3 regions of the Orrella daihaiensis genome follow, and region 1 is predicted to be linked to each of the others. Evidence: predicted binding sites of a transcription regulator. Region 1 holds the regulator's gene; each other region holds the start of a gene.
What was found. Region 1 encodes sigma-54, which starts transcription at its own class of promoters, with help from an activator protein. Its sites were predicted from a motif close to TGGCANGNAANCTGCTTT; they were not measured.
Positions count from the first base shown of each region.

Region 2: a site for sigma-54 is predicted at 3,060-3,077, ahead of DHf2319_RS03220 (BMP family protein). Genes of this name have one in related genera too.
Region 3: a site for sigma-54 is predicted at 1,982-1,999, ahead of glnA (type I glutamate--ammonia ligase). Genes of this name have one in related genera too.

Region 1 is NZ_CP063982.1:222,990-230,943, reverse strand. It holds gene leuA (2-isopropylmalate synthase) at 1-1,638, opposite strand, end outside; gene DHf2319_RS01045 (hypothetical protein) at 2,057-2,605, opposite strand; gene rpoN (RNA polymerase factor sigma-54) at 2,643-4,055, shown strand; gene DHf2319_RS01035 (hypothetical protein) at 4,062-4,691, opposite strand; gene DHf2319_RS01030 (peptide chain release factor 3) at 4,725-6,335, opposite strand; gene DHf2319_RS01025 (DEAD/DEAH box helicase) at 6,406-7,725, opposite strand; gene DHf2319_RS01020 (GTPase/DUF3482 domain-containing protein) at 7,890-7,954, opposite strand, start outside.
Region 2 is NZ_CP063982.1:671,467-679,420, forward strand. It holds gene DHf2319_RS03210 (ABC transporter permease) at 1-452, opposite strand, end outside; gene DHf2319_RS03215 (ABC transporter ATP-binding protein) at 449-1,942, opposite strand; gene DHf2319_RS03220 (BMP family protein) at 1,942-2,949, opposite strand; gene DHf2319_RS03225 (DUF167 domain-containing protein) at 3,233-3,535, shown strand; gene fabI (enoyl-ACP reductase FabI) at 3,532-4,314, opposite strand; gene DHf2319_RS03235 (transglycosylase SLT domain-containing protein) at 4,368-5,660, opposite strand; gene gloB (hydroxyacylglutathione hydrolase) at 5,665-6,471, opposite strand; gene DHf2319_RS03245 (class I SAM-dependent methyltransferase) at 6,486-7,259, shown strand; gene rnhA (ribonuclease HI) at 7,259-7,720, shown strand; gene DHf2319_RS03255 (efflux RND transporter periplasmic adaptor subunit) at 7,804-7,954, shown strand, end outside.
Region 3 is NZ_CP063982.1:1,569,627-1,577,580, reverse strand. It holds gene glnL (nitrogen regulation protein NR(II)) at 1-460, opposite strand, end outside; gene glnA (type I glutamate--ammonia ligase) at 504-1,916, opposite strand; gene hemW (radical SAM family heme chaperone HemW) at 2,116-3,336, opposite strand; gene rdgB (RdgB/HAM1 family non-canonical purine NTP pyrophosphatase) at 3,347-3,985, opposite strand; gene DHf2319_RS07180 (LysR family transcriptional regulator) at 3,975-4,898, opposite strand; gene DHf2319_RS07175 (acyl-CoA dehydrogenase family protein) at 5,052-6,212, shown strand; gene DHf2319_RS07170 (MmgE/PrpD family protein) at 6,230-7,633, shown strand; gene DHf2319_RS07165 (RidA family protein) at 7,636-7,954, shown strand, end outside.

The DNA of each region.
Region 1 (7,954 bases):
TAATACGGCCCGGAAAGACGCGGTCACTATGTCGCGATCAACACCCACGCCAAAGCCTGTCGGCGCATCGGCAATTCGGGCCTCAACGTAGCAGGCCGCCTTGGTTTCGGTACCGGCGCCAATGGCGTGCTCGTGATAATCAACCACCCGCAGTGGCACACCAAGGCTATTTACAAATGCCGAGATGGCACCGTCGCCTTCTCCTGTTAACACTTGGCGCTCACCATTGATTTCAAGCTCAACTTCAATAGAAAACTGCTTGCCTTCACCTGCATCAGGATCACCCGTAATCCGGTGCTTGATGAGTTTGAACGGTGAGTGCAACGAGAGATACTCGCGCTCAAAAATTCCATACACATCACGCGCACTGACCTCGCGCCCGGTTTCATCGGTCACTCGCTGGATGGCCCGACTGAACTCAATCTGCAATCGACGCGGCAGCGCCAACCCTTGCTCTTGCTCAAGCAAATATGACACCCCGCCTTTACCTGACTGGCTGTTGACCCGGATCACGGCGTCATAACTACGGCCCAAATCGGCGGGGTCAATGGGCAGGTAGGGCACTTCCCAAACGGCATCCGGCTTTTGCACGGCGAAGCCTTTTTTGATGGCATCTTGGTGCGACCCAGAAAACGCCGTAAACACCAGATCACCCACATAGGGATGGCGTGGGTGAACGGGCAACTGGTTGCAATGCTCCACTGTGCGGCGAACCTCATCGATATCTGAGAAATCAAGCCCAGGATGAATCCCTTGGGTATAGAGATTTAACGCCAAAGTCACCAAGTCCACATTGCCGGTTCGCTCGCCATTACCAAACAAACACCCCTCAATACGATCAGCACCCGCCATCAGTCCGAGCTCAGCAGCAGCCACAGCGGTGCCACGATCATTGTGTGGGTGCAGGCTTAATACGATGCTGTCGCGGCGATTGAGTCGTGTGTGCATAAACTCGATCTGATCCGCGTACATATTGGGCGTGGTGGCCTCAATCGTGGCGGGCAAGTTAAACACAATCTTTTTTTGTGGGCTCGGGTTCCAAGCCTCAGTCACCGCATTGCACACCTGGAGCGCGAATTCCGGCTCGGTGGTGCTAAAAACCTCAGGGGAATACTCGTAGTACCAATCTGTCTCTGGATGCTTGGCCATGCACGCCATCACCGTCTTGGTGCCGTCGACAGCCACTTGCATGACCTCTTCTTTGCTCATGTTGAACACGATCTTGCGAAACGCCGGCGCGCAAGCGTTATACAAGTGGATCATGGCTTTCTTGGCACCCGCAGCTGCCTCGACCGTGCGCTCAATCAACTCGGGGCGCGCCTGCGTCAAGGCAATGATAGTCACGTCCTCAGGGATGCGCTTCTCATCAACGAGTTTGCGCACAAAATCAAAGTCTGTTTGAGAGGCTGACGGAAACCCGACCTCGATCTCTTTAAGACCGATGCGAATCAGCATGTCAAAAAACTCCAACTTGCGCTCAACGCTCATGGGCTCAATAAGCGACTGATTGCCATCGCGCAAATCGGTGCTCATCCAGATTGGGGGGTGGGTTATTCGTTTGCTTGGCCATGTGCGCTCAGAAAAGTCGCGCTCAAATGGCTTGAAAGGAATGTACTTGGTGGCTGGGTTTGCAAGCATTTTGTACCTCTTTTGACCTGCTTTGCAGGCAATCATCTCTTTTGTTCGAAATTAACTGGATAGACGACCAGACGATTCACCGTCTGTCGCAAATGTGGCCAAGGGCTGCCGGACTGCCACGGGGCACTAGGCCCGGCAACCGATCGGTAGTAGTAGGGGAAGTAGGGCCGATGAGCCGGCACCAGAGACGCAACCTTCAAATGACGCAAAACGACCGGGAACGAGCGTTCCCTTGGCTGCATCAAAACGGTTGGTAATTGAGTTCATAAGTCGTAGATAAACACAAAATACGATATTTGGCAAGGGGTTAGCGACTAAAGGACATCCATCCGAATAACAAAACACCTTCGGATCGAGCAAACTTGCAGCTAATTCACCACAAATCAGTCACCGTCTCTGTGCTATCAGTACTCGTGGGTCAAGCGTCAGGCGATGCACTGCCTGGCGTCTGACCGTCGCGTGCCGACAGGAGAACCTGATGCTGGGCTCTGGCAGTTGCCAGTTTGCGTACGCGGCCACGCCTGAGTTGTTCACGAGCAGCGATCAAGTCACCAATGGTGACTGGACCCGCTTCCTTGTCCCATACCCACAGTAAAACATCTACACCCTCAGGACTCATGCCTTGAGCGAGCTTTTGCACATCGGCCACCGAGACAGACACCTCTCGACCGGCCTTGACACTAGACTTTAGCCAGCTACGAGCCAGCGACAGTACAATCAATGTGAGTATGATGGTGACTGCCCACCATAAATATGGGTTGATTCGAGTCAGAAAAGTGACGACCTGTGTCCCTAAGGACTGTAGCCCCTCGTAACTGACCAGTGATCCTCCGATCAGAATCTGCTTGGCAACCCAGAGCCAGGCCAAGGCTGCCAGCACTAGCACAACGCTGCGCCAGATCCAGCGTGGTAGGCAAAGGCGACGAAGCAACGAGCTTAGCTGCCCGATATCAGTTTTAGTGGTCAAGGTAGATTCATCCGTACGCATAGGCGACATTGTAAGCATGGTTAGGCAATCTTTAGACATCCGTTTAGGTCAACATCTTACGTTGACGCCTGCCTTGCAACAGTCGATCAGGCTGCTGCAGCTATCTAGCCTTGACTTACAGGCTGAAATTGAGCGGGCGCTTGACGAGAACCCGATGCTCGAGGCTCAGGCTGGTGAGGATACTGCCGAAGTGCTAGCTGTGGTGCAGGAGGTTGAATCCGCACCGGAGCCTGACAAGCAAGCTGAGCTCTACAGCAGCACCCGGCGCAGCCGTGACGATGACTATGCTGAGAGACCCGAAACCGGGGCAAGCCTGACATTACGCGAACATCTACTGAGCCAGCTTGGCACCACCCGAGTAAGCGCACGTGATTGCGCGCTGGTGAGTCTATTGATCGATGACCTAAACGATGACGGATTTCTGGAGTCGTCTCTAGCGACTATCTTAGAGATGCTAGATCCGGCCACCGGTGTTGAGTTAGACGAGTTACATGCAGCACTACGACTCTTACAGTCGTTTGAACCGAGCGGTGTAGGCGCTCGCGATTTGTCTGAGTGTCTGTGCTTGCAGCTCGAGCAACCGGACTACGACTGTCTACCCGGCTTACGTGATGAGAGCATTCTGAGGATCGCCCGTTTAATTTGTAAAGACCACCTCGCTACCTTGGCAAGTGGCAACCTAACCAAACTACAAGAGCTCCTTGGTTGCGATACACCAACGCTTCAGCAAGCTCACGCATGCATCCTTCGCTTAAATCCGCGCCCGGGTAGCCCATGGTCCAAACCCGCTGCTGATTACGCCATCCCAGACGTCATTGTGCGCAAAACCGCTAGCGGCTATCGCCCTGTACTGAATGAATCTGCGCTTCCCAAGCTGAACATCAACGCGGTCTATGCAGAAGCGCTCGGCTCAGCACGCTCGGGTGAGCACTCTGCTTTGCAAGGACAGCTGCAGGAGGCACGCTGGTTGATCCGTAATATCAATCAACGATTTGAGACGATTCTGCGAGTGTCGGATTTTATCGTGACACATCAACAAGCCTTTTTTGATGCGGGTTGGGGTGCGCTGAAGCCGTTAACTCTTCGCGAGGTAGCCGCGGAACTCGGGTTACATGAGTCGACGATTTCACGTGCGACTAACCAGAAGTACATGCTCACTCCTTTTGGGACCGTTGAATTAAAGCGATTTTTTGCCACGGGGCTGAGCAGTGGTAATGGTGAGACCACCTCTTCGATGGCCGTACAGACCAAGATTCGCCATCTGATAGAGCAGGAGGACGCCAATAAACCCCTGTCTGATGGCCAACTTGCAACCTTGCTTGATAAAGAAGGGATTCAGGTCGCCCGCAGAACGGTGGCTAAGTACCGTGAACTGATGCGGATTCCCAGCGCCTCTCTGAGGAAATCGCAGGCACTTGCCCGTCGCTAAGTAGTCTTAGTTGACCAAATTATTGGTAGATGGACACAACGGATGGCGTCCCCAGGCACGGTTGGGATCACAAAACTTTTTTCTGGCACGTTCGATGCAGCCTGGCCGAGAAAAAAATCCTACGTTGTCACAAGCGTCGATAGCATCGGCGAGTTGCTCATCCCAGGAACGCGTGACCGCCGGCGCCTGGGCTACTTGCACAGGCTCTTGCGCAGACGGCGCTGGCGCGGCCGCAGCCGTTAAATCGACCATTGCCACGTCTGCCTCGCCTTGTCCCAAACCAGCACCAGCCCCAGATAGCATGTCAGACACTGTGTAAGACTGGTCGCCACGACCAAGCACCACCATCGGGTCAAGATTGCTCTCAAATAGAGACACCGCCTGCACTTCCCACATAGGCTGGATTTTTTCCATTGGCTGACCAAGTGACCCGTCTAGCAACGGTTGCGGCGGGATGGCAGCCAAAGGCCTGCCAGCGGCATCACGCACAATCTCCGGCGGTCGGGTTGTATTGGTGCGTGCATCGGCCGAAATGGTTGGGGCCTGATCAACGAGCCAGTTGCCAACACCAATGCCTGCAGCGGCCGAAGCGCCGAGCATCAACACCACCAAGACAAACAACACACGCCAAGACATAAGTTTTAAAGAAAATCCCTGTGTAGGCCCAAACTACTGAAACACCTTGCCACCGTGCTCTCGCATCGTGTGAAACTGTACATCGGGATAGCGGTCCTGAACTACCCGTAACTGGGCCGGTGATCCCGCGAGGTAAGCCGGCGCCTCTACGACATCATAGGCAATCTGGGCCGCGTTGGCATCTAAAAACTTGGCCAATACCTTAGGGTCATCAGCAGTGACCCAACGCGCCAAGGTAAAGCGCGCCGGCATTAACCGGGCTTCTACACCATATTCGGTCTTTAAGCGATGGATAACGACCTCAAACTGCAACTGGCCAACCGCGCCAAGTAACAAGGTAGCACCTGCGGCAACTGGCCGAAAGACCTGGATTGCACCTTCCTCGCCTAGTTGGGTCAAACCAGTACGTAACTGTTTGGTGCGTAATGGATCTTTAACCTCCACGGCCTGAAATAATTCAGGCGCAAAAAATGGCAGGCCCGTAAAGTGAAGGACCTCGCCTTCGGTCAACACGTCTCCGAGATGCAATATCCCATGGTTGGGAATTCCAATCACATCACCCGCGAACGCCTCTTCGACCAACTCGCGCCGCTGCGACAGAAATGACACCACATTGTTTGGGCGGATCTCCTTCTGATTGCGGCTGACTTTCAGGCGCATGCCTCGGTTAAATTGACCAGAACTGACCCGCACAAACGCAACCCGATCACGATGGGCCGGATCCATATTGGCTTGCACTTTGAACACGACGCCAGTGAATTTACCCTCATCGGGGTTGACTGTGCGCTCTAACGCCTGTCGCGGCCCTGGCGCTGGCGCATACTTGACCAAAGCCTCGAGCACTTCTTGAACCCCGAAATTATTGATCGCAGACCCAAAAAATACTGGCGTCTGGCGACCTGCCAAGAACGCCTCATGATCAAAAGCCGGCGAGGCCGCCTGCAAAAGCTCAATTTCCTCGCGAGCCTGCAAAAAAGCCTGGCCAAACTTTTGTTCTAACTCTGGATTATTCAGCCCCTCAATCGTCTGGTCTTCCTGCTCGGGACGACGGTCGCGTCCCGATTGAAACAATCGCATGCGATCAAGCTGCACATCAAATACACCTGCGAATTGCTTACCCATTCCAATCGGCCAAGAAAACGGCACCACATCCATACGCAAATGTGACTCAACCTCTTGAATCAAATCAAGCGGTGGTTTGACCTCCCGGTCAAGCTTGTTGATAAAAGTGATGATTGGTGTATTGCGTGCGCGGCATACCTCTAGCAAGCGAATCGTTTGCGGCTCAACACCGTTGGCCGCATCAATCACCATTAAAGCTGCATCAACGGCGGTCAAGACGCGATAGGTGTCTTCAGAAAAATCTTGGTGACCAGGTGTATCCAACAAGTTAATGACACAATCCTGATACTCCATTTGCATCACCGATGACGCAACCGAAATACCACGCTGCTTTTCGATTTCCATCCAGTCCGATGCGGCATGACGTGATGCTTTACGCGCCTTCACGCTTCCTGCAATCTGAATCGCGCCGGCAAACAACAGGATTTTTTCAGTAAGCGTTGTCTTACCAGCGTCTGGGTGAGAGATGATGGCAAATGTGCGTCGCCTGGCGACTTCTTGTTTAGTGGAATGGATTGACATCGGTAGCGATCAAAAATCAGCGTCAGCAAAAGCGGCAAACCCTGTTTGCCGCCCGCTAAAGCGTGGTAGTTTAACGGCTCACACTGGCGCGCGCCGGTGAGTTTGCTGCTCGTCTGCGGCCCCGCCCAGCACTGGCACCAGGTGTTTGACTTGCCGAGCGCGCGCGCGACCTGTCGGACTGAGCGTTGCGAGGCCGGTTCGAGACGGGCCTAGGTGGGCGGGGTAATTCTGGCTCTGCACGACGAACCCAACCCGTTGGTGCAGGCTTTTGTTCAATTGTCTGTTTGGTCAGTCGCTCAATGGCTTTGAGATATTTGACTTCGTCTTGATCGACTAGCGATAGGGCGCAACCAGCCGCACCCGCCCGACCCGTGCGTCCGATACGGTGAACATAATCCTCTGGCACATTGGGCAACTCAAAGTTCACCACCTGGGGCAACTGATCAATGTCCAAACCTCGTGCGGCGATATCGGTAGCCACCAAGACACTGACCTTGCCAGTCTTAAATCCCTCTAGCGCCCGTGTACGTGCCGCCTGGCTTTTATTGCCATGAATGGCAGCTGCTTGTAGCCCGTCTTTGACCAACCGTTCAGCCAGGCGATTGGCTCCGTGCTTGGTTCGCGTAAACACCAGCACCTGATGCCAACCGCTTTCACGAATGATGTGGCTCAGCACATCTCGTTTATCGGACTGCGGTACGAGATGAACCGTTTGTTCGACACGCTGGGCAGTGGTGTTGGGTGGATTGACCGAAACTTCAACAGGGTTACGTAAAACACCGCGTGCCAACTGGCGTATGTCATCCGAAAACGTTGCGGAAAACAATAAGTTTTGACGGTTGGATGGCAACAAGGCGAGAATTTTTCGAATGTCCCGGATAAAGCCCATGTCTAGCATGCGGTCAGCTTCATCGAGCACTAGCACACTGATATCAGACAGGCTCAATGTCTTTTGTGAAAGGTGGTCAAGCAATCGACCGGGGGTGGCCACCAGAATGTCGACTGGTTTTTTTAATGCGGTGATTTGCGGGTTGATATTGACGCCACCAAACATGACCATCGAGCTAATTCGAGTGTGGCGTCCATAAGTCCTTACTGACTCTTGAACTTGAGCGGCAAGCTCGCGCGTGGGGGTGAGAATCAAAACTTTGGGTCGGCCTGGCACGGGTTTGCTGGCACCAGCCGCTAACAACTGCTGCAGAATTGGCAATGTAAAGCCGGCGGTTTTACCGGTCCCGGTCTGAGCAGCTGCCATCAGGTCGTGGCCAGCGAGCACCTCGGGAATGGCTTTGGCCTGAATAGGGGTGGGGTGTGTGTAGCCCTCTTGTTCAATCGCTTGCAAAAGAGGTTGTGCCAACCGAAGGTCAGCAAAAGAATTCGTTGTAGACAATTAAATGACTCCGTTGCCACGCGAGCCGTTTTGTTAACGACTCCAATCATCGCGCGCGCATCAGGAAAAACGCCCGTCCGGGGTGCTGTTAAGGCATGGGACTGCAGCGGTGAGCCAAGGTTAGCTCCGAGGCGTCAGGTGGACTGGAACAATCTGACGAGTGCTCAGTGTAACCCATCTGAGGTCAGCGGCTCGAGTGTACGTGCCCGCGAAAGTATCTGAGCAATGT
Region 2 (7,954 bases), 450 kb from region 1:
GTCACCACTTCATCGACACCGAGCCGAGTTTTTAAAAGTGCTGGTCCTAAAAGTACCAGTGCACCGGCTAGTGCTGCGGCCAGCAACATCAGTAGAAATAGCAACGCAGGCGCAATCTCAAATCCAGTGCCACCATGAAGGCCACCCACGGCGACTGCTGCAATGGCGCCGGCGTAGAGTTGTCCTTCGGCGCCAATGTTAAAGAGTCGTGCGCGAAATGCCACTGCAGCAGCCAGTCCTGTAAAGATCAACGGTACTGCTCGGGTCAGTGTTTCGGACCAGGCGAATACCGATCCAAATGCGCCTTTAAGTAGCAAGCTGTAGGTTTGTGCGATCGGAGCGCCCGCCCAGAGCACCAGTAAGGTGCTGACCACTAAAACCGCTAGCGCTGCACCGACCATTGCAGCGACCCACACAGCCCAGTTTGTTTGCGTTCGACGCTCAAGCCTCATGGATGCAGCTCCGCAATACCTGCCATCGCAAGACCAATCGATTCGCGGCTCCAGTCCGACGTCGGGCGCGCTTCGGTCAGCACGCCTGCGTGCATGACTGCAATACGATCGCCAAGGGTCATCACTTCATCGAGATCATCTGACACCAGCAAGACCGCTGCGCCAGCGTCGCGAGCGGCGATCAGCTGATCGTGAACAAACGCTACGGCGCCAATGTCCAAGCCCCAGGTTGGTTGTTGGGCAACGATCAAAGCGGGGCCAGTGGATTGTGTTTGTGCAGGGGCTTTTAACGCTCGGCCAAGGATTAACTTTTGCATATTGCCGCCTGACAAATTGCGAGCCGGTGTTTGCAGGCTGGCGCCACGCACATCAAATCCAGCAATGACATCTTGTGCGTAGGCATGGGCGGCGTCTTGTTTCACCCAGCCCATGCGACTAAAGGCGGTCGTCTTCAAACGTTCGGCAGCGATATTCTCCCAAACTGGCAGGTCACCGATCAGCCCGACAGACTGTCTATCCTCGGGAATGCGAGCAGCATGGGAAAATTGTTTGAACATCAGATCACAAAGTGCAGTCTGGCCGTTGCCTGATACACCAGCAATGGCCACAATTTCGCCCGGATACAGGGATAGGTTGACGTGATGAAGACGGTCATGGGACTCGGGGTGTTGATCGACAGCGGGGTCAAACCGGACTTCACACACCGGTGTTTCGCTTTGGCGTTTGCCCGGGCGACGAACTGGCGCGGCCAATTCATGGCCCACCATCCACTGGGCTAGTTGTCCCTGAGTCACGCCCTCGGTTGACTGGTTAGCCACCAGTTTGCCATGGCGTAGCACCGCGGCTCGGTCACAGATTCGTAAAACTTCACCGAGCTTGTGGCTAATAAAGATGATCGACAGTCCTTCGCGCACCCAGTGCTGAAGTGCCTCAAACAAGTGTTCGCTTTCCTGGGGTGTGAGCACCGAGGTCGGTTCGTCCAGAATCAGGATGCGTGCACCGCGATAGAGTGCCTTGATGATTTCTACTCTTTGGCGCTCACCGACCGTGAGCTCGCCAACCTTGCGTTCGGTGTCGATCGATAGTCCAAATCGTTCTGCTACAGCTCGTGCTTTGGTTCTGGCCGCTGAGCGTTGGCTGCTTAAGCGCCAAAGCGATTCGGTGCCCAGGACGATGTTGTCTAGCACCGTCAAATTGTCTGCCAGTGCAAAGTGCTGGTGCACCATGCCGATGCCAGCAGCCAAGGCTGCTGCTGGGTCTCCTGCCGCCAGCGGCTCGCCATGCACCTTGATTTGCCCGAGATCCGCGGTGTAATGCCCAAACAGAATCGACATCAGGGTCGATTTGCCGGCACCATTCTCGCCAAGCAGCCCAAGGATTTCTCCTTGGGCGAGCTCAAGCGAAATGTCGTCGTTGGCCGTCAGCGTACCGAACCGCTTGATGATGCCTTGCAGGCTTAGGACGACTGGTGTGTCAGCGCTTGCGCGCATTAACGCGCAGTGGGCTTGGGTTGATTGTCGTCGATCTCGACCACGAAGGTCTCAGCCAGGATGGCTTTCTCGCGGTCAGCCACTTTGGCTTTAAGCTCGGCAGGGATTTTGTTCTCAAAGGTGCCATAGGGCGCCATTTCCGAACCACCGTATTTCATCATCGAGAACTTGCCGTAGTCCTCAGCTTTAAACTGTCCGGACTTCACGGCCTTGAGCGCCTGATCAATGGTGGGTTCCATATTCCATAACGCTGATGCCACCACGGTCTCTGGATACTGATCCTGGGTGTTAATCACGTTACCAATGGCCAGAATGCCACGCTCCTTGGCGGCATCGCTGACCCCAAAGCGCTCGGCATAAAGGATATCAGCGCCACGATCGACCATGGCAAATGCAGCCTCTTTGGCCTTGGGTGGGTCAAACCAGCTGTTAATAAACGTCACCATGAACTCGACGTTGGGGTTCACTTCTTTGGCACCAGCCATGAATGCGTTCATGAGCCGATTGACCTCCGGAATCGGGAAACCGCCAACCAGGCCAATCTTGTTGGATTTGGTGAGCCCGCCGGCGATCATGCCAGTCATGTAGGCAGGCTCTTGGATGTAGTTGTCAAACACACTGAAGTTTGGTGCTTGTGGTTTGCCCGAAGAACCCATCAGGAAGGCAACGTTTGGAAAGTCTTTGGCGACTTTGCGAGCAGCGGCTTCCACCGCAAATGATTCACCAACAATCAACTGATTACCCTGCGTGGCGTACTCACGCATGACGCGCTCGTAGTCGGCGTTGGAGACGTTCTCACTGGCGACATAAACAATCTCGCCACGGGCCTCGGCAGCCTGTAACGCTTTGTGGATGCGGCTCACCCATTGCTGTTCGAACGGTACCGTGTAAATCGCCGCGACTTTGAGTTTGTCTTGCGCCAAGACGCTCGGACTGATACCAGACAGCACCAAAAGGCTTGCGCCTGCGGCGAGCGCCACGCGACGGCTACGAGAAAATAGGCTCATTGATTGACTCCGAATTCGAGGTTTAAATTTGCCAGGCAAAGATTCGCTAGGCATTCAATAAAATCAAAAGGCAACAACAAAAGTACCAAGCAAAGTACCAGGCAAAGTACCAAGCAAATTTTGTGCCACCAATATCACAACTAAGATGCAGTTACGGTTTCGTCATCTGAAATTTAACTCTTTTTTTGGCCTGCCGTGCAAGCGATCTCGAGCCGCGACTAAACCTGCGGTAAGCTGGTCCTAAATATATTTTCCATGCCGCATTTGTTCATCCAGGATCGCTATGCCTTGGCTCGACTCTCGTCACGATCATTGCATCTTGCGCCTGCGTATCCAACCAGGTGCCAAGCGCAGCTGCGTGTTGGGGGTCTTGAGTGATCAACTCAAAGTTGCCGTCCATGCCCCGCCAGTTGATGGCAAGGCCAATGAGGCGCTCTTGAAGTGGCTCGTGGACACGCTTGGGCTTAAACGCAATCAGATCGAGCTAGTCAGTGGCCAAACCAGCCGCGACAAACGGGTGCGACTAGAAAATATAAAGGCCACCCAGATTCGGGCGGCCTTGGGAATCGTAGATGGTACGGATTAGCCGTAAGCAGGCACTACAGTCGAGAAGCCCGAGTCGACGTGCAAGATCTCGCCAGTGATGCCGGCAGCCAGATCAGACATCAGGAACGCAGCAGCATTGCCAACGTTTTCAATGGTGACATTGCGTCGTAGTGGGGCGTTGTTTTCTACATAGCGCAGGATCCCACCGAAGTCTTTAATACCACTGGCCGCCAGTGTTTTGATAGGGCCAGCTGAAATGCCGTTGGCACGGATGCCGAGGGGACCGAGGTTGCTGGCCAGGTAACGCACGCTGGCCTCGAGAGATGCCTTAGCCAACCCCATGGTGTTGTAATGCGGCACGGCCCGCTCGGCGCCTAAATAGGTAAGCGTGAGCACTGAGCCTTCTCGGCCTTGCATCATGGGCAGTCCGGCTTTGACTAGCGCTGGGAAGCTGTAGGCTGAAATGTCGTGGGCAATCCGGAAAGCCTCGCGTGACAGGCCGTCTAAAAATTCTCCCGAGATTGCCTCGCGAGGCGCAAAACCAATCGAGTGCACGATGCTGTCCAAACCATCCCATTCTGTTTTTAAGTCAGCAAAGACCGCTTCGATTTGGGTGTCTTCGGCGACATCACACGGCAGAACGATTGAGCTACCGAATTCGTTGGCGTAACCGGTCACGCGATCCTTAAAGCGATCACCCACGTAGGTGAATGCCAGTTCAGCGCCTTGTTCATGACAGCACTTAGCAATGCCATACGCGATCGAGCGGTCAGAAATCACGCCTGTAATCAGGATTCGTTTGCCAGCTAAAAAGCCCATTGTCGTTCCTATGTCGTTCTAAGTTAATGGTATTGAATCAATACTGCACCGGCTTAGCCCGGCACTTTCAATCGTTGTCCGACTCGAAGTTTAGACCCTTTCAAGCCATTTAGCTCGCGCAACACGCTCACCCGGGTGCCATGTTTGCGTGCGATGCCCGATAGGGTGTCACCGCTTCTGACCCGGTAGGTCTTGGTAGATAAGCGTTTGGCGACTTCAGCTGTGGCGACGGTCACATTTGCCGTCGGTCCGGGGATGATGAGTATGGTGTCAGTAGACAGCGAGCGGGTGTTGCGGTTCAGGTCGTTTGCTCGCCTGAGTGACTCCACCGAAACGTTGAAAGTCTTAGCGATGTCCTGGATTTTTTCACCTTGTTTGGCAGGGTACTTTTTCCAGCTAGTCAGGTCGCCTTGGTAGGACGCAAGATTGGCCAGGTAAACGGGCAGTTTTTCTCGGGGAAGGATGATTTCCGGGTTCAAGTCAGCGATGATGACGCCTTGATTAAAGGCCGGATTAAGCGCGGCGAATTCGTCAATTGGCATTTCAGCGAGTTTGGCAGCCACTTCGAGATCGATGTCACGGTCTTTCTTGACGGTCACAAAGTAAGGTTCATTGTCGATGATTGGCAAAATCACGCCATAGCGCTCAGGGTCAGCGATGATGTTTTTGATGGCCTGAAGCTTGGGCACATAGTTGGCTGTTTCTTTGGGCATCTTCAGATGCCGGTAGTCCAGTGGCTTGCCGGCACGCTCGTTTTTGGCCAGCGCGCGGCGCACCGAGCCTTCGCCCCAGTTATAAGAGGCAAATGCCAGGTACCAGTCGCCTTGATATTCGTATAAATACTCGAGGTAGTCTAGGGCTGCGTTGGTCGACGCAATTGGGTCACGCCGTTGGTCACGCCACCAGGTTTGTTCAAGTTTGAATGCAGTGCCAGTGCTCGGAATGAACTGCCACAGGCCTGAGGCGCGCGCTCGTGAGTAGGCGTTTGGATCGTACGCGCTTTCGACAAAGGGTAAAAGAGCAAGCTCGGTCGGCAAGCCACGGCGGTTGATCTCATCAACGATGTAATACATGTATCGACCTGATCGGTCAGCCATGCGTTGCATGGCTTGGGGGTGCTTGGCGTAGTATTCGGTCCACTGCTCAGACAACTCGGTATTTAAGTTAGGAATTGCAAAACCACGGCGGATGCGCTCCCAGACATCAATTGGGGGACGTGTGAGATCGACAGTTCGGGTGGTGACTTCTGCGCCCGAGCCTTGCTCATGCAGATTGGCGCAGCCAGTGAGGGTCACCAGCACAAAAACAAAAAAACTACGCAGAAAACTTGAACGGATATCGGTCATCAGGCTATTTGAAATCGTTTTTCCAGGCGCGCAATGCGGCGAATACCTCGACGGGATGGGCGAGGGTTTTATTGGCCCACTGGTTTGCGGCTTGGGTGACAGAGGGCTGACGCGCCCGCATAAACGGGTTGCAGTTTTTCTCGATGGCGATCGAAGAAGGCACGGTCGGTTGATCCTGCGTGCGCATTTGCATGCACTTTGCTTCGAACTTCGCTAACTCAGAGTTGTCAGGCTCAACGGTACGAGCCCAGCGCAGGTTCGATAGCGTGTACTCATGCGCACAGTAGACTTTGGTGTTCTCCGGTAAAGCGGCAAATTTGTCCAGCGATTGCAGCATCTGTTCGGGGGTACCTTCAAATAGTCGACCACAGCCGCCTACAAACAATGTGTCTCCGCAAAACAGGACAGGCTCACCACCCACTTGACCAGTGTATGCAATATGGCCGGCTGTGTGGCCCGGTACATCGAGTACCTGAAGTGTGATCGTGGGCGCCCCGATGGTGACCATATCGCCTTCAGACAATGCCACGTCACAGGCGGGCAGGTTTTCCATGCCAGGACCGTAGACGGTTGCCTTGTGGTCTTGTAAAAGCTCAAGAACCCCGCCCACATGGTCATGGTGATGATGGGTCAGTAAAATAGCGGCAAGCGACAGGTTCTCGGACTCGAGGGCATCGAATACTGGCATGGCATCACCCGGATCAACGACCACTGCATGCTTGCCATCGTCGATCATCCAGATGTAATTATCCGAGAAGGCGCGAATCGGGCGGATGCGCAAATTCGAGACCTCAGTTAAAGTCGCAGTCATCTTTCGGGGTATCCATGTCGATTAATGCTCAAACGCCCATTGTAGAACTGCAACGCTGGTTTGACACTCCAGTGGGTCGCTATGTGCATCGCTGGGAGCAGCAGCGTATTGATGACTTGTTGGTCGATGTTTTTGGTTATCGCGCCGTGCAGTACGGGCTGGCCGACTTTAACTTTCTGGCTGCCAACCGAATGCCGTTTAAAGCCTACGCTGGCCCACGCAAGCTAAATGATGCTCAGCGATTAGGCTGGCAGGCTAGCCTGGTGTGTCGACCAGAGGAAATGCCGTTTGATACGGACAGCATTGACCTGTTGGTGCTGCCGCATACTCTAGAGACGGCAGGCGATCAGCACATGGTGCTGCGCGAAGCACATCGAGTGCTAGTGCCCGAAGGACGACTGGTGATTGCCGGTTTTAATCCCTGGAGTCTATGGGGTTTGAGAGCGAGGCTACCTTGGATTAGCCCCTGGTTTCCGGCTGGTGATGAGGGCGAACTCTCACCCAATCGGCTAAAGGATTGGCTCAAGCTTTTGTCCTTTGAAATCGATCGTGGGCATTTCGGCTGCTATGCGCCGCCTTGTCGCAGTCAGGAGTGGCTTGATCGGTTTGCGTTCATGGACCCGGCTGGCGACCGCTGGTGGCCGATATTTGGCGCGACCTATGTGGTCTCAGCGGTTAAGCGGGTTGCGGGCATGCGACTCATTACGCCGGTGTGGAAACGCAAGTCACAACGCCGCAGCGCGCGCGCGACCGCTGGTGTGGCCTCGCAGCGGCAAGGAATGCGCTGATGGAGCAAGACAAGCAGCCAGACGTGGAGATTTGGACCGATGGTGCGTGTAAAGGTAATCCCGGGGTGGGTGGCTGGGGCGTGTTGTTAAGGCGCAACCAACATGAAAAGACGTTATGCGGCGGCGAGGCTGATACCACCAACAACCGAATGGAACTGACTGCCGTGATTGAGGCGCTAAATGTGCTCAAGCGTCCCTGTCGTGTGATCTTGCATACGGATTCCCAGTATGTGCAAAAGGGTATTACCGAATGGTTGCCGAACTGGAAGGCGCGCGGCTGGCGCACGGCATCCAAACAACCCGTCAAAAACGCTGATTTATGGCAAAAACTTGATGAGGCGGCAGCGCGCCACCACATCGACTGGCGTTGGGTTCGGGGGCATGATGGCGACCCCGGCAATGAACGGGCTGACGAGCTGGCTAATAAAGGTGTTCAGACCGTCGTCAAATCAACCGTTTAATAGTCGCCCGGTGCTATAACTGACAATTACATATGGCCACTCGCTTCGGGCGGATGGCGTTTCTTGTTCCAAGAGCATCTGTGATGAACAAATCTTCGCGAATCGTGTTGTCCCTAGTGCTGTTAGGCATTGGTGTGGGCGTTGGTTGGTATGCGCCCCAATTTATGTCGGGCTCCACGACCTCGAGTGGCCAAGCGCCTGTTGCCGCCGGCAAGCCGGCTGGCGCTCCACCCG
Region 3 (7,954 bases), 1.3 Mb from region 1:
CGGCCTCAAGCAACTGGGCCGCACCGCGCAAACCACCGAGCGGATTTTTGACTTCGTGGGCCAGATTCCGCAAAAGCTCATGCTGCACCTGAATTTCTTCGGCCAACCGCTGAGTACGGTCAACGACAGACCGGCTTTCAAGATCTGCTAGCTCCATTAAAGCCGACCATGGCTGCCCCATCAGGCTGATCGTCGTCACTGACACTTCACGCTGCGTACTATGTCGCGCAACGGTTGCCACTTGTCGGCAACTCTCAAGCGTGCCCTCACAGGCATGGAGTACCGATTGTGCCAAGGCCGCATCTTCTTCAAACAGGGCAATTGCCATCTGCCCTTCGATCTGCCGTTTGGACCGACTGAAAAGATCCTCAGCGGCTGCGTTGGCGCGAACCACCACACCATCGCGGTCAAGCAATAGAACGGTGGTCGCTAACAGATCATAGGGTTCGATCGGTGTCATGGTTGTCGGGCCGGGTCTGGCCCGACCACCTAGTTACACATGATTACAGGCTGTAATACATATCGAACTCAACCGGGTGTGTGGTCACACGCATGCGAGTGACTTCACCCATTTTGAGCTCGATGTAGGCATCAATCATTTCGTTGCTAAAGACACCACCGCGGGTCAGGAACTCGCGATCTTTGTCCAGAGCCTCCAAGGCCTGATCGAGTGAATGACATACGGTGGGGATCTTTGCATCCTCTTCCGGAGCCAAGTCATACAAGTTCTTATCAGCTGGATCACCTGGATGAATCTTGTTTTGCACACCGTCCAAGCCGGCCATCATCAATGCAGAGAAAGCCAGATAGGGGTTGGCAAGTGGATCGGGGAAACGTGCCTCGATACGGCGAGCCTTGGGGTTGCCTACATAGGGAATACGAATCGAAGCCGAGCGATTACGGGCGGAGTACGCCAACTTGACCGGCGCTTCAAAGTGAGGCACCAGGCGCTTGTATGAGTTGGTGCCAGGGTTGGTGATTGCATTTAGCGCCCGCGCATGCTTGATGATCCCACCGATGTAATAGAGGGCAAACTCGGACAAACCAGCATAGCCGTTACCTGAAAACAGGTTTTGACCATCTTTCCAGATCGATTGATGCACGTGCATACCCGATCCGTTATCGCCAACAACTGGCTTTGGCATGAAGGTTGCGGTCTTACCGTAGGCGTGCGCCACATTTTGCACGGTGTATTTCAGAATCTGGTTCCAGTCGGCACGACGCACCAGCGTATTGAACAGAGTGCCAATTTCTGATTGACCAGCACCCGCGACTTCATGGTGGTGCACTTCAACCGGAACGCCCTGCTCTTCAAGCAACAGGCACATTTCAGAACGCATATCCTGGAACGAATCGACCGGCGGCACTGGGAAGTAACCACCCTTGACTTTTGGACGGTGAGCCAGGTTGCCGCCTTCGGTATCGGCTGCCCGAGTCCAGAAGCCTTCGTCAGATTTGATCTTCACAAAGCAACCTGACATATCGTCATTCCAGGTTACGCCGTCGAATACAAAAAATTCGGGTTCCGGACCAAAGTAAGCCGTGTCGCCAAGTCCGGTTGATTTCAAATAAGCTTCAGCTCGCTTTGCCAAGGAACGAGGGTCACGATCGTACCCTTTCATGTCGGATGGCTCGAGCACATCGCACGTCAGGATTAGGGTGGACTCTTCGCGAAATGGGTCCATATGAGCCGTATCGCAATCGGGCATGAGCAACATGTCGGATGCTTCAATACCTTTCCAGCCAGCGATTGATGAGCCATCAAACGCTTGACCCGACTCAAGCTTGTCAGCGTCGACTAGCTTTGCAGGCACTGATACGTGCTGCTCTTTACCGATGGTGTCAGTGAAACGAAAGTCAACGAACTTGACATCGTTGTCTGCGATCATTTTTAGTACGTCTTGCGTCGTGCTCATAATGGCTCCGAATCAATGGTAGGTTTGAGAGTAAGGTCACCGCCGTTAAGGGTGTTGCAAGCACAAAAGCAACATTCATGCCAAGTTTCTGATGCGTCCACGATCGGCAAATGTACGTCCGGGAAGCTGCAAGAAAGCTATAGATGCCCTAAACTAGGGCATTATGCACCACTATGATGCACTATTTCAGTGCAAAAAGCTAGCGCAAGAAGATACTCTGCAGCTCATTAAGGTGCCGCCAGCCAAGATCAGTCGGCCTGACGATTCGGTTGGAGACGGTCAACAGTTTTTTTTGCTTCGCTTTTTGAAGCAGCGGCGTAATTACAGAACTCGACAGACCCGTATGTTCGGTAAACAGATCCAAATTGATGCCGTCGCGTAACCGCAGTGCATTCAGAAAAAACTCAAACGGCAAATCATCCTCGGTGAGTTCACGATTTTGTGCAATATGCTCGCCAGTAAACGCAAGCGTTGACTGCATCCATTGAATTGGATTGCGAGTCCTTGCTTGACGGACAATCCGGTCGGGAAACGAAATCTTACTGTGGGCGCCTGGCCCTATCCCAAGATAATCCCCGAAAGTCCAATAATTCATGTTGTGTCGGCAGCGAGCGTTGTGGCGCGCATAGGCCGATACTTCGTATCGCTGCCAACCTGCACTTTCGACCAATTCCTCAATTAGCCCCTCCATTTGCTCAATGGTCTGCTCATCGGGAAGTGTCGGTGGATATTTGGCAAACACAGTCTGCGGCTCAAGCGTTAGCTGATATAAGCTTAAGTGCTCTGTCTGAAATGAAACAGCGAGTTCAAGATCGCGCTTGCACTGAGTAAGCGTTTGTTCCACGAGTCCATACATCAAATCAAGATTCACTCGTGCGACCGCGTTCTGCGCCAAATCAATCGCGAACATCGCTTGCTGAGAATCATGAATGCGCCCCAAACGTGCGAGATGCTCGTCATCAAATGATTGAATACCTAGCGATATCCGGTTAACTCCACTGGCGGCGTAGCTTTTGAACCGATTGGCTTCAACCGTACCCGGGTTGGCTTCAAGCGTGATCTCGGCATCTGGCCACAAACTCAAGCGCGCCCGAATCATGCCGAGCATCTGGTCAATCGTTGCTTCGCAGAGCAAACTTGGTGTGCCGCCACCAATAAATACCGAGTGAATTTGTCTGCCCCAAATTAGCGGTAGTGCCTGTTCTAGATCCGCTGTCAAGCTAGACAAGTAATCCGATTCGGGTAGGGACTCAGGCGCTTGGTGTGAGTTGAAGTCGCAGTAGGGACATTTACGCACACACCATGGAACATGGATGTAAAGTGCAAGTGGCGGCAAACTCGACAGCCCCTGACCCAACGTTGGCGCGCCTGATGGTTTACCTGGCGTCTCATCAAAGATCGGTATGACGCGTTTATCCAAAATTACACTCTCAATGAGTGCAGCCCGAAACCAACCCTCGCTGGCTCATTTGCTCAATGAGCGAATGCATCGCCTGTCCACGATGGCTGACGCGATTTTTTTCAGCGGGATCGAGCTCGGCTGCTGATACGCCTAGATCAGGCAACCAGAAATGCGGGTCGTAGCCAAAGCCATGATCACCACGAGGGTCCGCCCTAACCTCACCCATCCATAAGCCTTGCGCAATGATGGGCAGAGGATCATCACGACGAGTCACGAACACCAATACGGCGACATAATAGGCGCGACGATCATCGAAACTAGCCAGAGCCTGCACTAATTTGGCGTTATTGAGCAGATCTTGATCGACACCTGGCTGAGGCTGCGCGTATCGGGCCGATCTGACGCCAGGCGCTCCACCCAGAACCGGTACGCATATCCCGGAATCGTCGGCAAGCGCCGGCAGACCGGTTTGTGCACTAGCGTGACGTGCCTTGGCCAGCGCGTTTTCCACAAAAGTGTCAAACGGTTCGTCTGCAGGCGATACTGCAAATTCCGATTGACTGCGGACTTTTACGCCAATCGGAAGCAGCAACCGATCAAATTCACGCAGTTTCCCGGTGTTGGCAGAGGCCAGCACCAACTCAGACAATTGGGTATTAGCGACCATTTTCTTCGCGTTCGTCGGTAGGCACGTCATCTTGCAGCATCTGTACTAGCTCGCGCGCGAATGATGGCAATGCATCGAGGTCACGTACACAAACATGCAATTTGCGCTCTGCCCAAGCATCGGTTAGCTCAATAACACGGATTTTCATGGTGTTGCTGTAGCGCAGCGCCGCTTTTTGGGGCACCACACCAATCCCTACGCCAGCCTCGATCATGCGGCAAACAGCATCGAAACTACCAACCTCTACCCGGAAGCGAAACGGGTACCCCAAATTATCTGCCGCTTGAATAAGGAATGCGTGTATGGCGCTCCACTCAGACAAACCAACGTATTCGAAGTCGAGGGTTTCGTTAAATGAAACAGAGTCACGATCAGCCAGCGGATGACTAGCTGGAGTAACTAACGCGAGGCGATCACGCCGATAAGGTAAATATTGCAATTCAGCATTTGCTGGCTTACCAGCAACGATGCCAATGTCAGCAGTACCGTCGATGACCGCTTTCACAACGAGATAACTTAGTCGCTCACGCAGATCAACCGTCACATCGGAGTGCGAGGCCAAATATCGACTAAGCACTGCCGGCATGAACTCATTCATGGCAGTCGTGTTGGCAACCATCCTGACTTGGCCCTTGATGCCTCGGGAATATTCATAGATATCGCCACGCAAATGCTCGATCTGTTGCAATACCTTACGCGCATGCCGCATGAATGCCTCGCCCGAAGGCGTTAGCGTCACACCCTGACTGTTTCGATGAAACAATCGAGTCCCGAAATGCTCCTCGAGATTTTTCACGCGGTTACTAGCCGCCGGAAGTGACAGGTGCGAACGCTCAGCACCACGGGTCAAGCTATTGGCATCCCCAATATTGACAATGAGCTGAAGGTCTGTAAGGTCAAAATGACTAGCCATGTGTTTTTGCTAAAAATTATGCTGCGGCGCAATGCACTTGCCGACCGCCACGGTTTGCCCTAGGCAAAGTCGGGGTTTGTGAAACGTCAATTGGCAAAGGTGCGTTCGGCAGGCTAATTTGGCGCGGTATCAAATCTCAATGATAAGCCAAATATGACAACCTACGCAGAACAGTATCAAGACATCCGTGATGGCATCCGTAGCCTCTGTGCTCAATTCCCCGATGAATATTTTCGCAAGGTGGACGAGCAACGAGGCTATCCCGATGAGTTTGTGAAAGCACTGACCGATGCTGGCTGGATGGCTGCTCTCATTCCTCAAGAATACGGTGGCTCAGGATTGAGCCTGGCTGAAGCCTCAGTCATCATGGAAGAAATCAACCGCTGTGGTGGCAACTCGGGAGCCTGTCATGGGCAGATGTACAACATGGGCACACTGGTGCGCCACGGATCAGAGGAACAAAAGCGCCTCTACCTCCCGAAAATCGCCTCGGGCGAATTACGACTGCAATCAATGGGTGTGACTGAGCCGACCACCGGCACCGACACCACCCGGATAAAAACAACTGCTGTCAAGAAAGGCGACAAGTACGTCATCAATGGACAAAAGGTCTGGATTTCTCGAGTGCAACATTCTGACTTGATGATTCTGCTTGCGCGCACTACGCCGCTAAATCAGGTCACCAAAAAATCGGAAGGAATGTCGATTTTTATAGTCGATTTGCACGACGCGGTTAAAAACGGGATGACCATTCGTCCGATCCTGAACATGGTGAATCATGAAACCAACGAGTTGTTCTTTGACAACCTTGAAATCCCCGCTGAAAACCTGATTGGCGAGGAAGGTAAGGGCTTTAAGTACATCCTCGACGGGTTGAATGCGGAACGGGTGCTGATCGCTGCCGAGTGTATTGGTGATGGCTATTGGTTTATCGACCGCGTCACGAAGTACGTCAAGGACAGGATCGTGTTTGGACGCCCCATCGGACAAAACCAGGGCGTGCAGTTCCCGATAGCCAAGGCATACATCAATGTTGAAGCAGCCAGCCTGATGCGCTACGAGGCGTGTCGTTTGTTTGACGCGCACCTGCCTTGCGGTGCTCAGGCCAATATGTCGAAACTCTTGGCTGCCGATGCATCTTGGGAAGCAGCTAATGCGTGTTTACAGTTTCATGGTGGGTTTGGTTTCGCTTGCGAATATGACGTGGAGCGTAAATTCCGCGAAACACGCCTATACCAAGTTGCCCCCATTTCGACCAACCTGATCTTGTCATACGTGGCCGAGCATGTGTTGGGCCTGCCACGTTCATTCTAATTCTGTCGAGGTAAACCATGTCTACTGCCACTCACATCGCCGAGTCGAACCCTGGGCAAACTGCCGTGTTGCATCCGAGTGCCACGCTGGCTACGTTTGCTGCCAATCTTCGTTTTGAAGACATCCCTGCGGCAGTGGCACGGCGGTTTGAAGATCTGCTGCTCGACACCATGGCGTCAATCCTAGCTGGCTCTAAGGCCAGGCCGGTACTCAACATGGCGGACTTCGCCAAAGCAATGGGACCGGCGCAAGGGCTGAGCGAAGACTTTGTGCGTCGCACTCACACTTCACCGTATTTCGCAGCAATGGTTAACGCTGCATCGGCGCACTTTGTTGAACAGGATGACGTGCATAATGGTGCGGTATTTCACGCCGCAGCAGTCGTTATCCCACCAGCGCTCGCGGTAGCCCAAGCCATTGGCGCATCTGGCAAGGACTTTATGACAGCGTGTGTGGCTGGCTATGAAGTTGGCATCCGCATAGGTGAGTTCTTGGGTCGTCCACACTACAAAACTTTCCATACAACCGGCACTGCCGGGACGATTGCCGCGGCCGCTGCGGTCGGGCGTTTGTTGAGTTTGACGCCTGAGCAAATGCTCAATGCTTTCGGGTCAGCAGGAACGGTGACTGGCGGCCTTTGGGAGTTTTTACGCGATGCTGCTGATTCCAAGCAGCTGCACACCGGCCATGCTGCGTCGACGGGTTTGCAAGCGGCGTATTTAGCGGCAAGCGGGTTTACCGGCGCGAAACGCATTCTCGAGGGCAAGCAAGGGCTTGGTGTTGCCATGACCACCAATGCCGATCCAGCCAAGCTCGTTGATGGCCTGGGCAGCCGTTGGGCATTGGCTGAAACCTCCTTCAAGTTCCATGCCTCTTGCCGGCACACCCACCCTGCTGCGGACGCTTTGCAAAAAGCAATGCTGGATAACAACCTGAGCGTAGATGATATTGAGTCAGTCGTAGCCCACGTGCATCAGGGTGCCATTGATGTGCTCGGTCCAGTCACTGACCCCAAGACAGTGCACCAATCCAAGTTCTCAATGGGTACTGTCCTGGGCTTGATCGCGGTTAAAAACAGCGCTGATCTTATTAGCTTCGATTCAGTGCTGGGCGACGGCAAGATTACCGAATTCCGTGAGCGTGTGACCATGGTGCTCGATCCCGAAATTGATCAGGCATATCCGGCACGCTGGATCGGAAAGGTGACCGTGACCACTCGCGATGGCAAAACCGTCACGACGGTAGTGGAGGAACCCAAGGGCGACCCCGGCAACACACTATCGCGCCCGGAAATCGAAGACAAGGCCATGCGACTTGGAACTTACCAAAACGCAGCCACGGCGCAGGAGGTCAAGTCAATCATTGATCAAGTCTGGCAAATCGAAACGGCAGCCAAAGTCGGCAATCTTTTATTGAACTAGCAATGACAATAGACATTAATCATCCTGTCATTCGTCACATACAAACGCTGCCTGATCGTCGTGCTGGTGGCAATTACGTCACCTATCGGCAAATCGGACATCTGTTGTACGTATCTGGACAGACGTCGACCCAGGATGGACGTGATCCAATCGTTGGCCAGGTTGGTAAAGATCTATCGATCGAGCAAGGATATGAGGCTGCCCAACTTTGCATGCAAAATATCCTTTTAGTGTTACGTTTGGCGGTTGGCGGCGATTGGAGCAAGGTGGCCTCTTGCGTGAGACTAACCGGGTATGTCAACTCAGAGGCTCCGTTTGGAG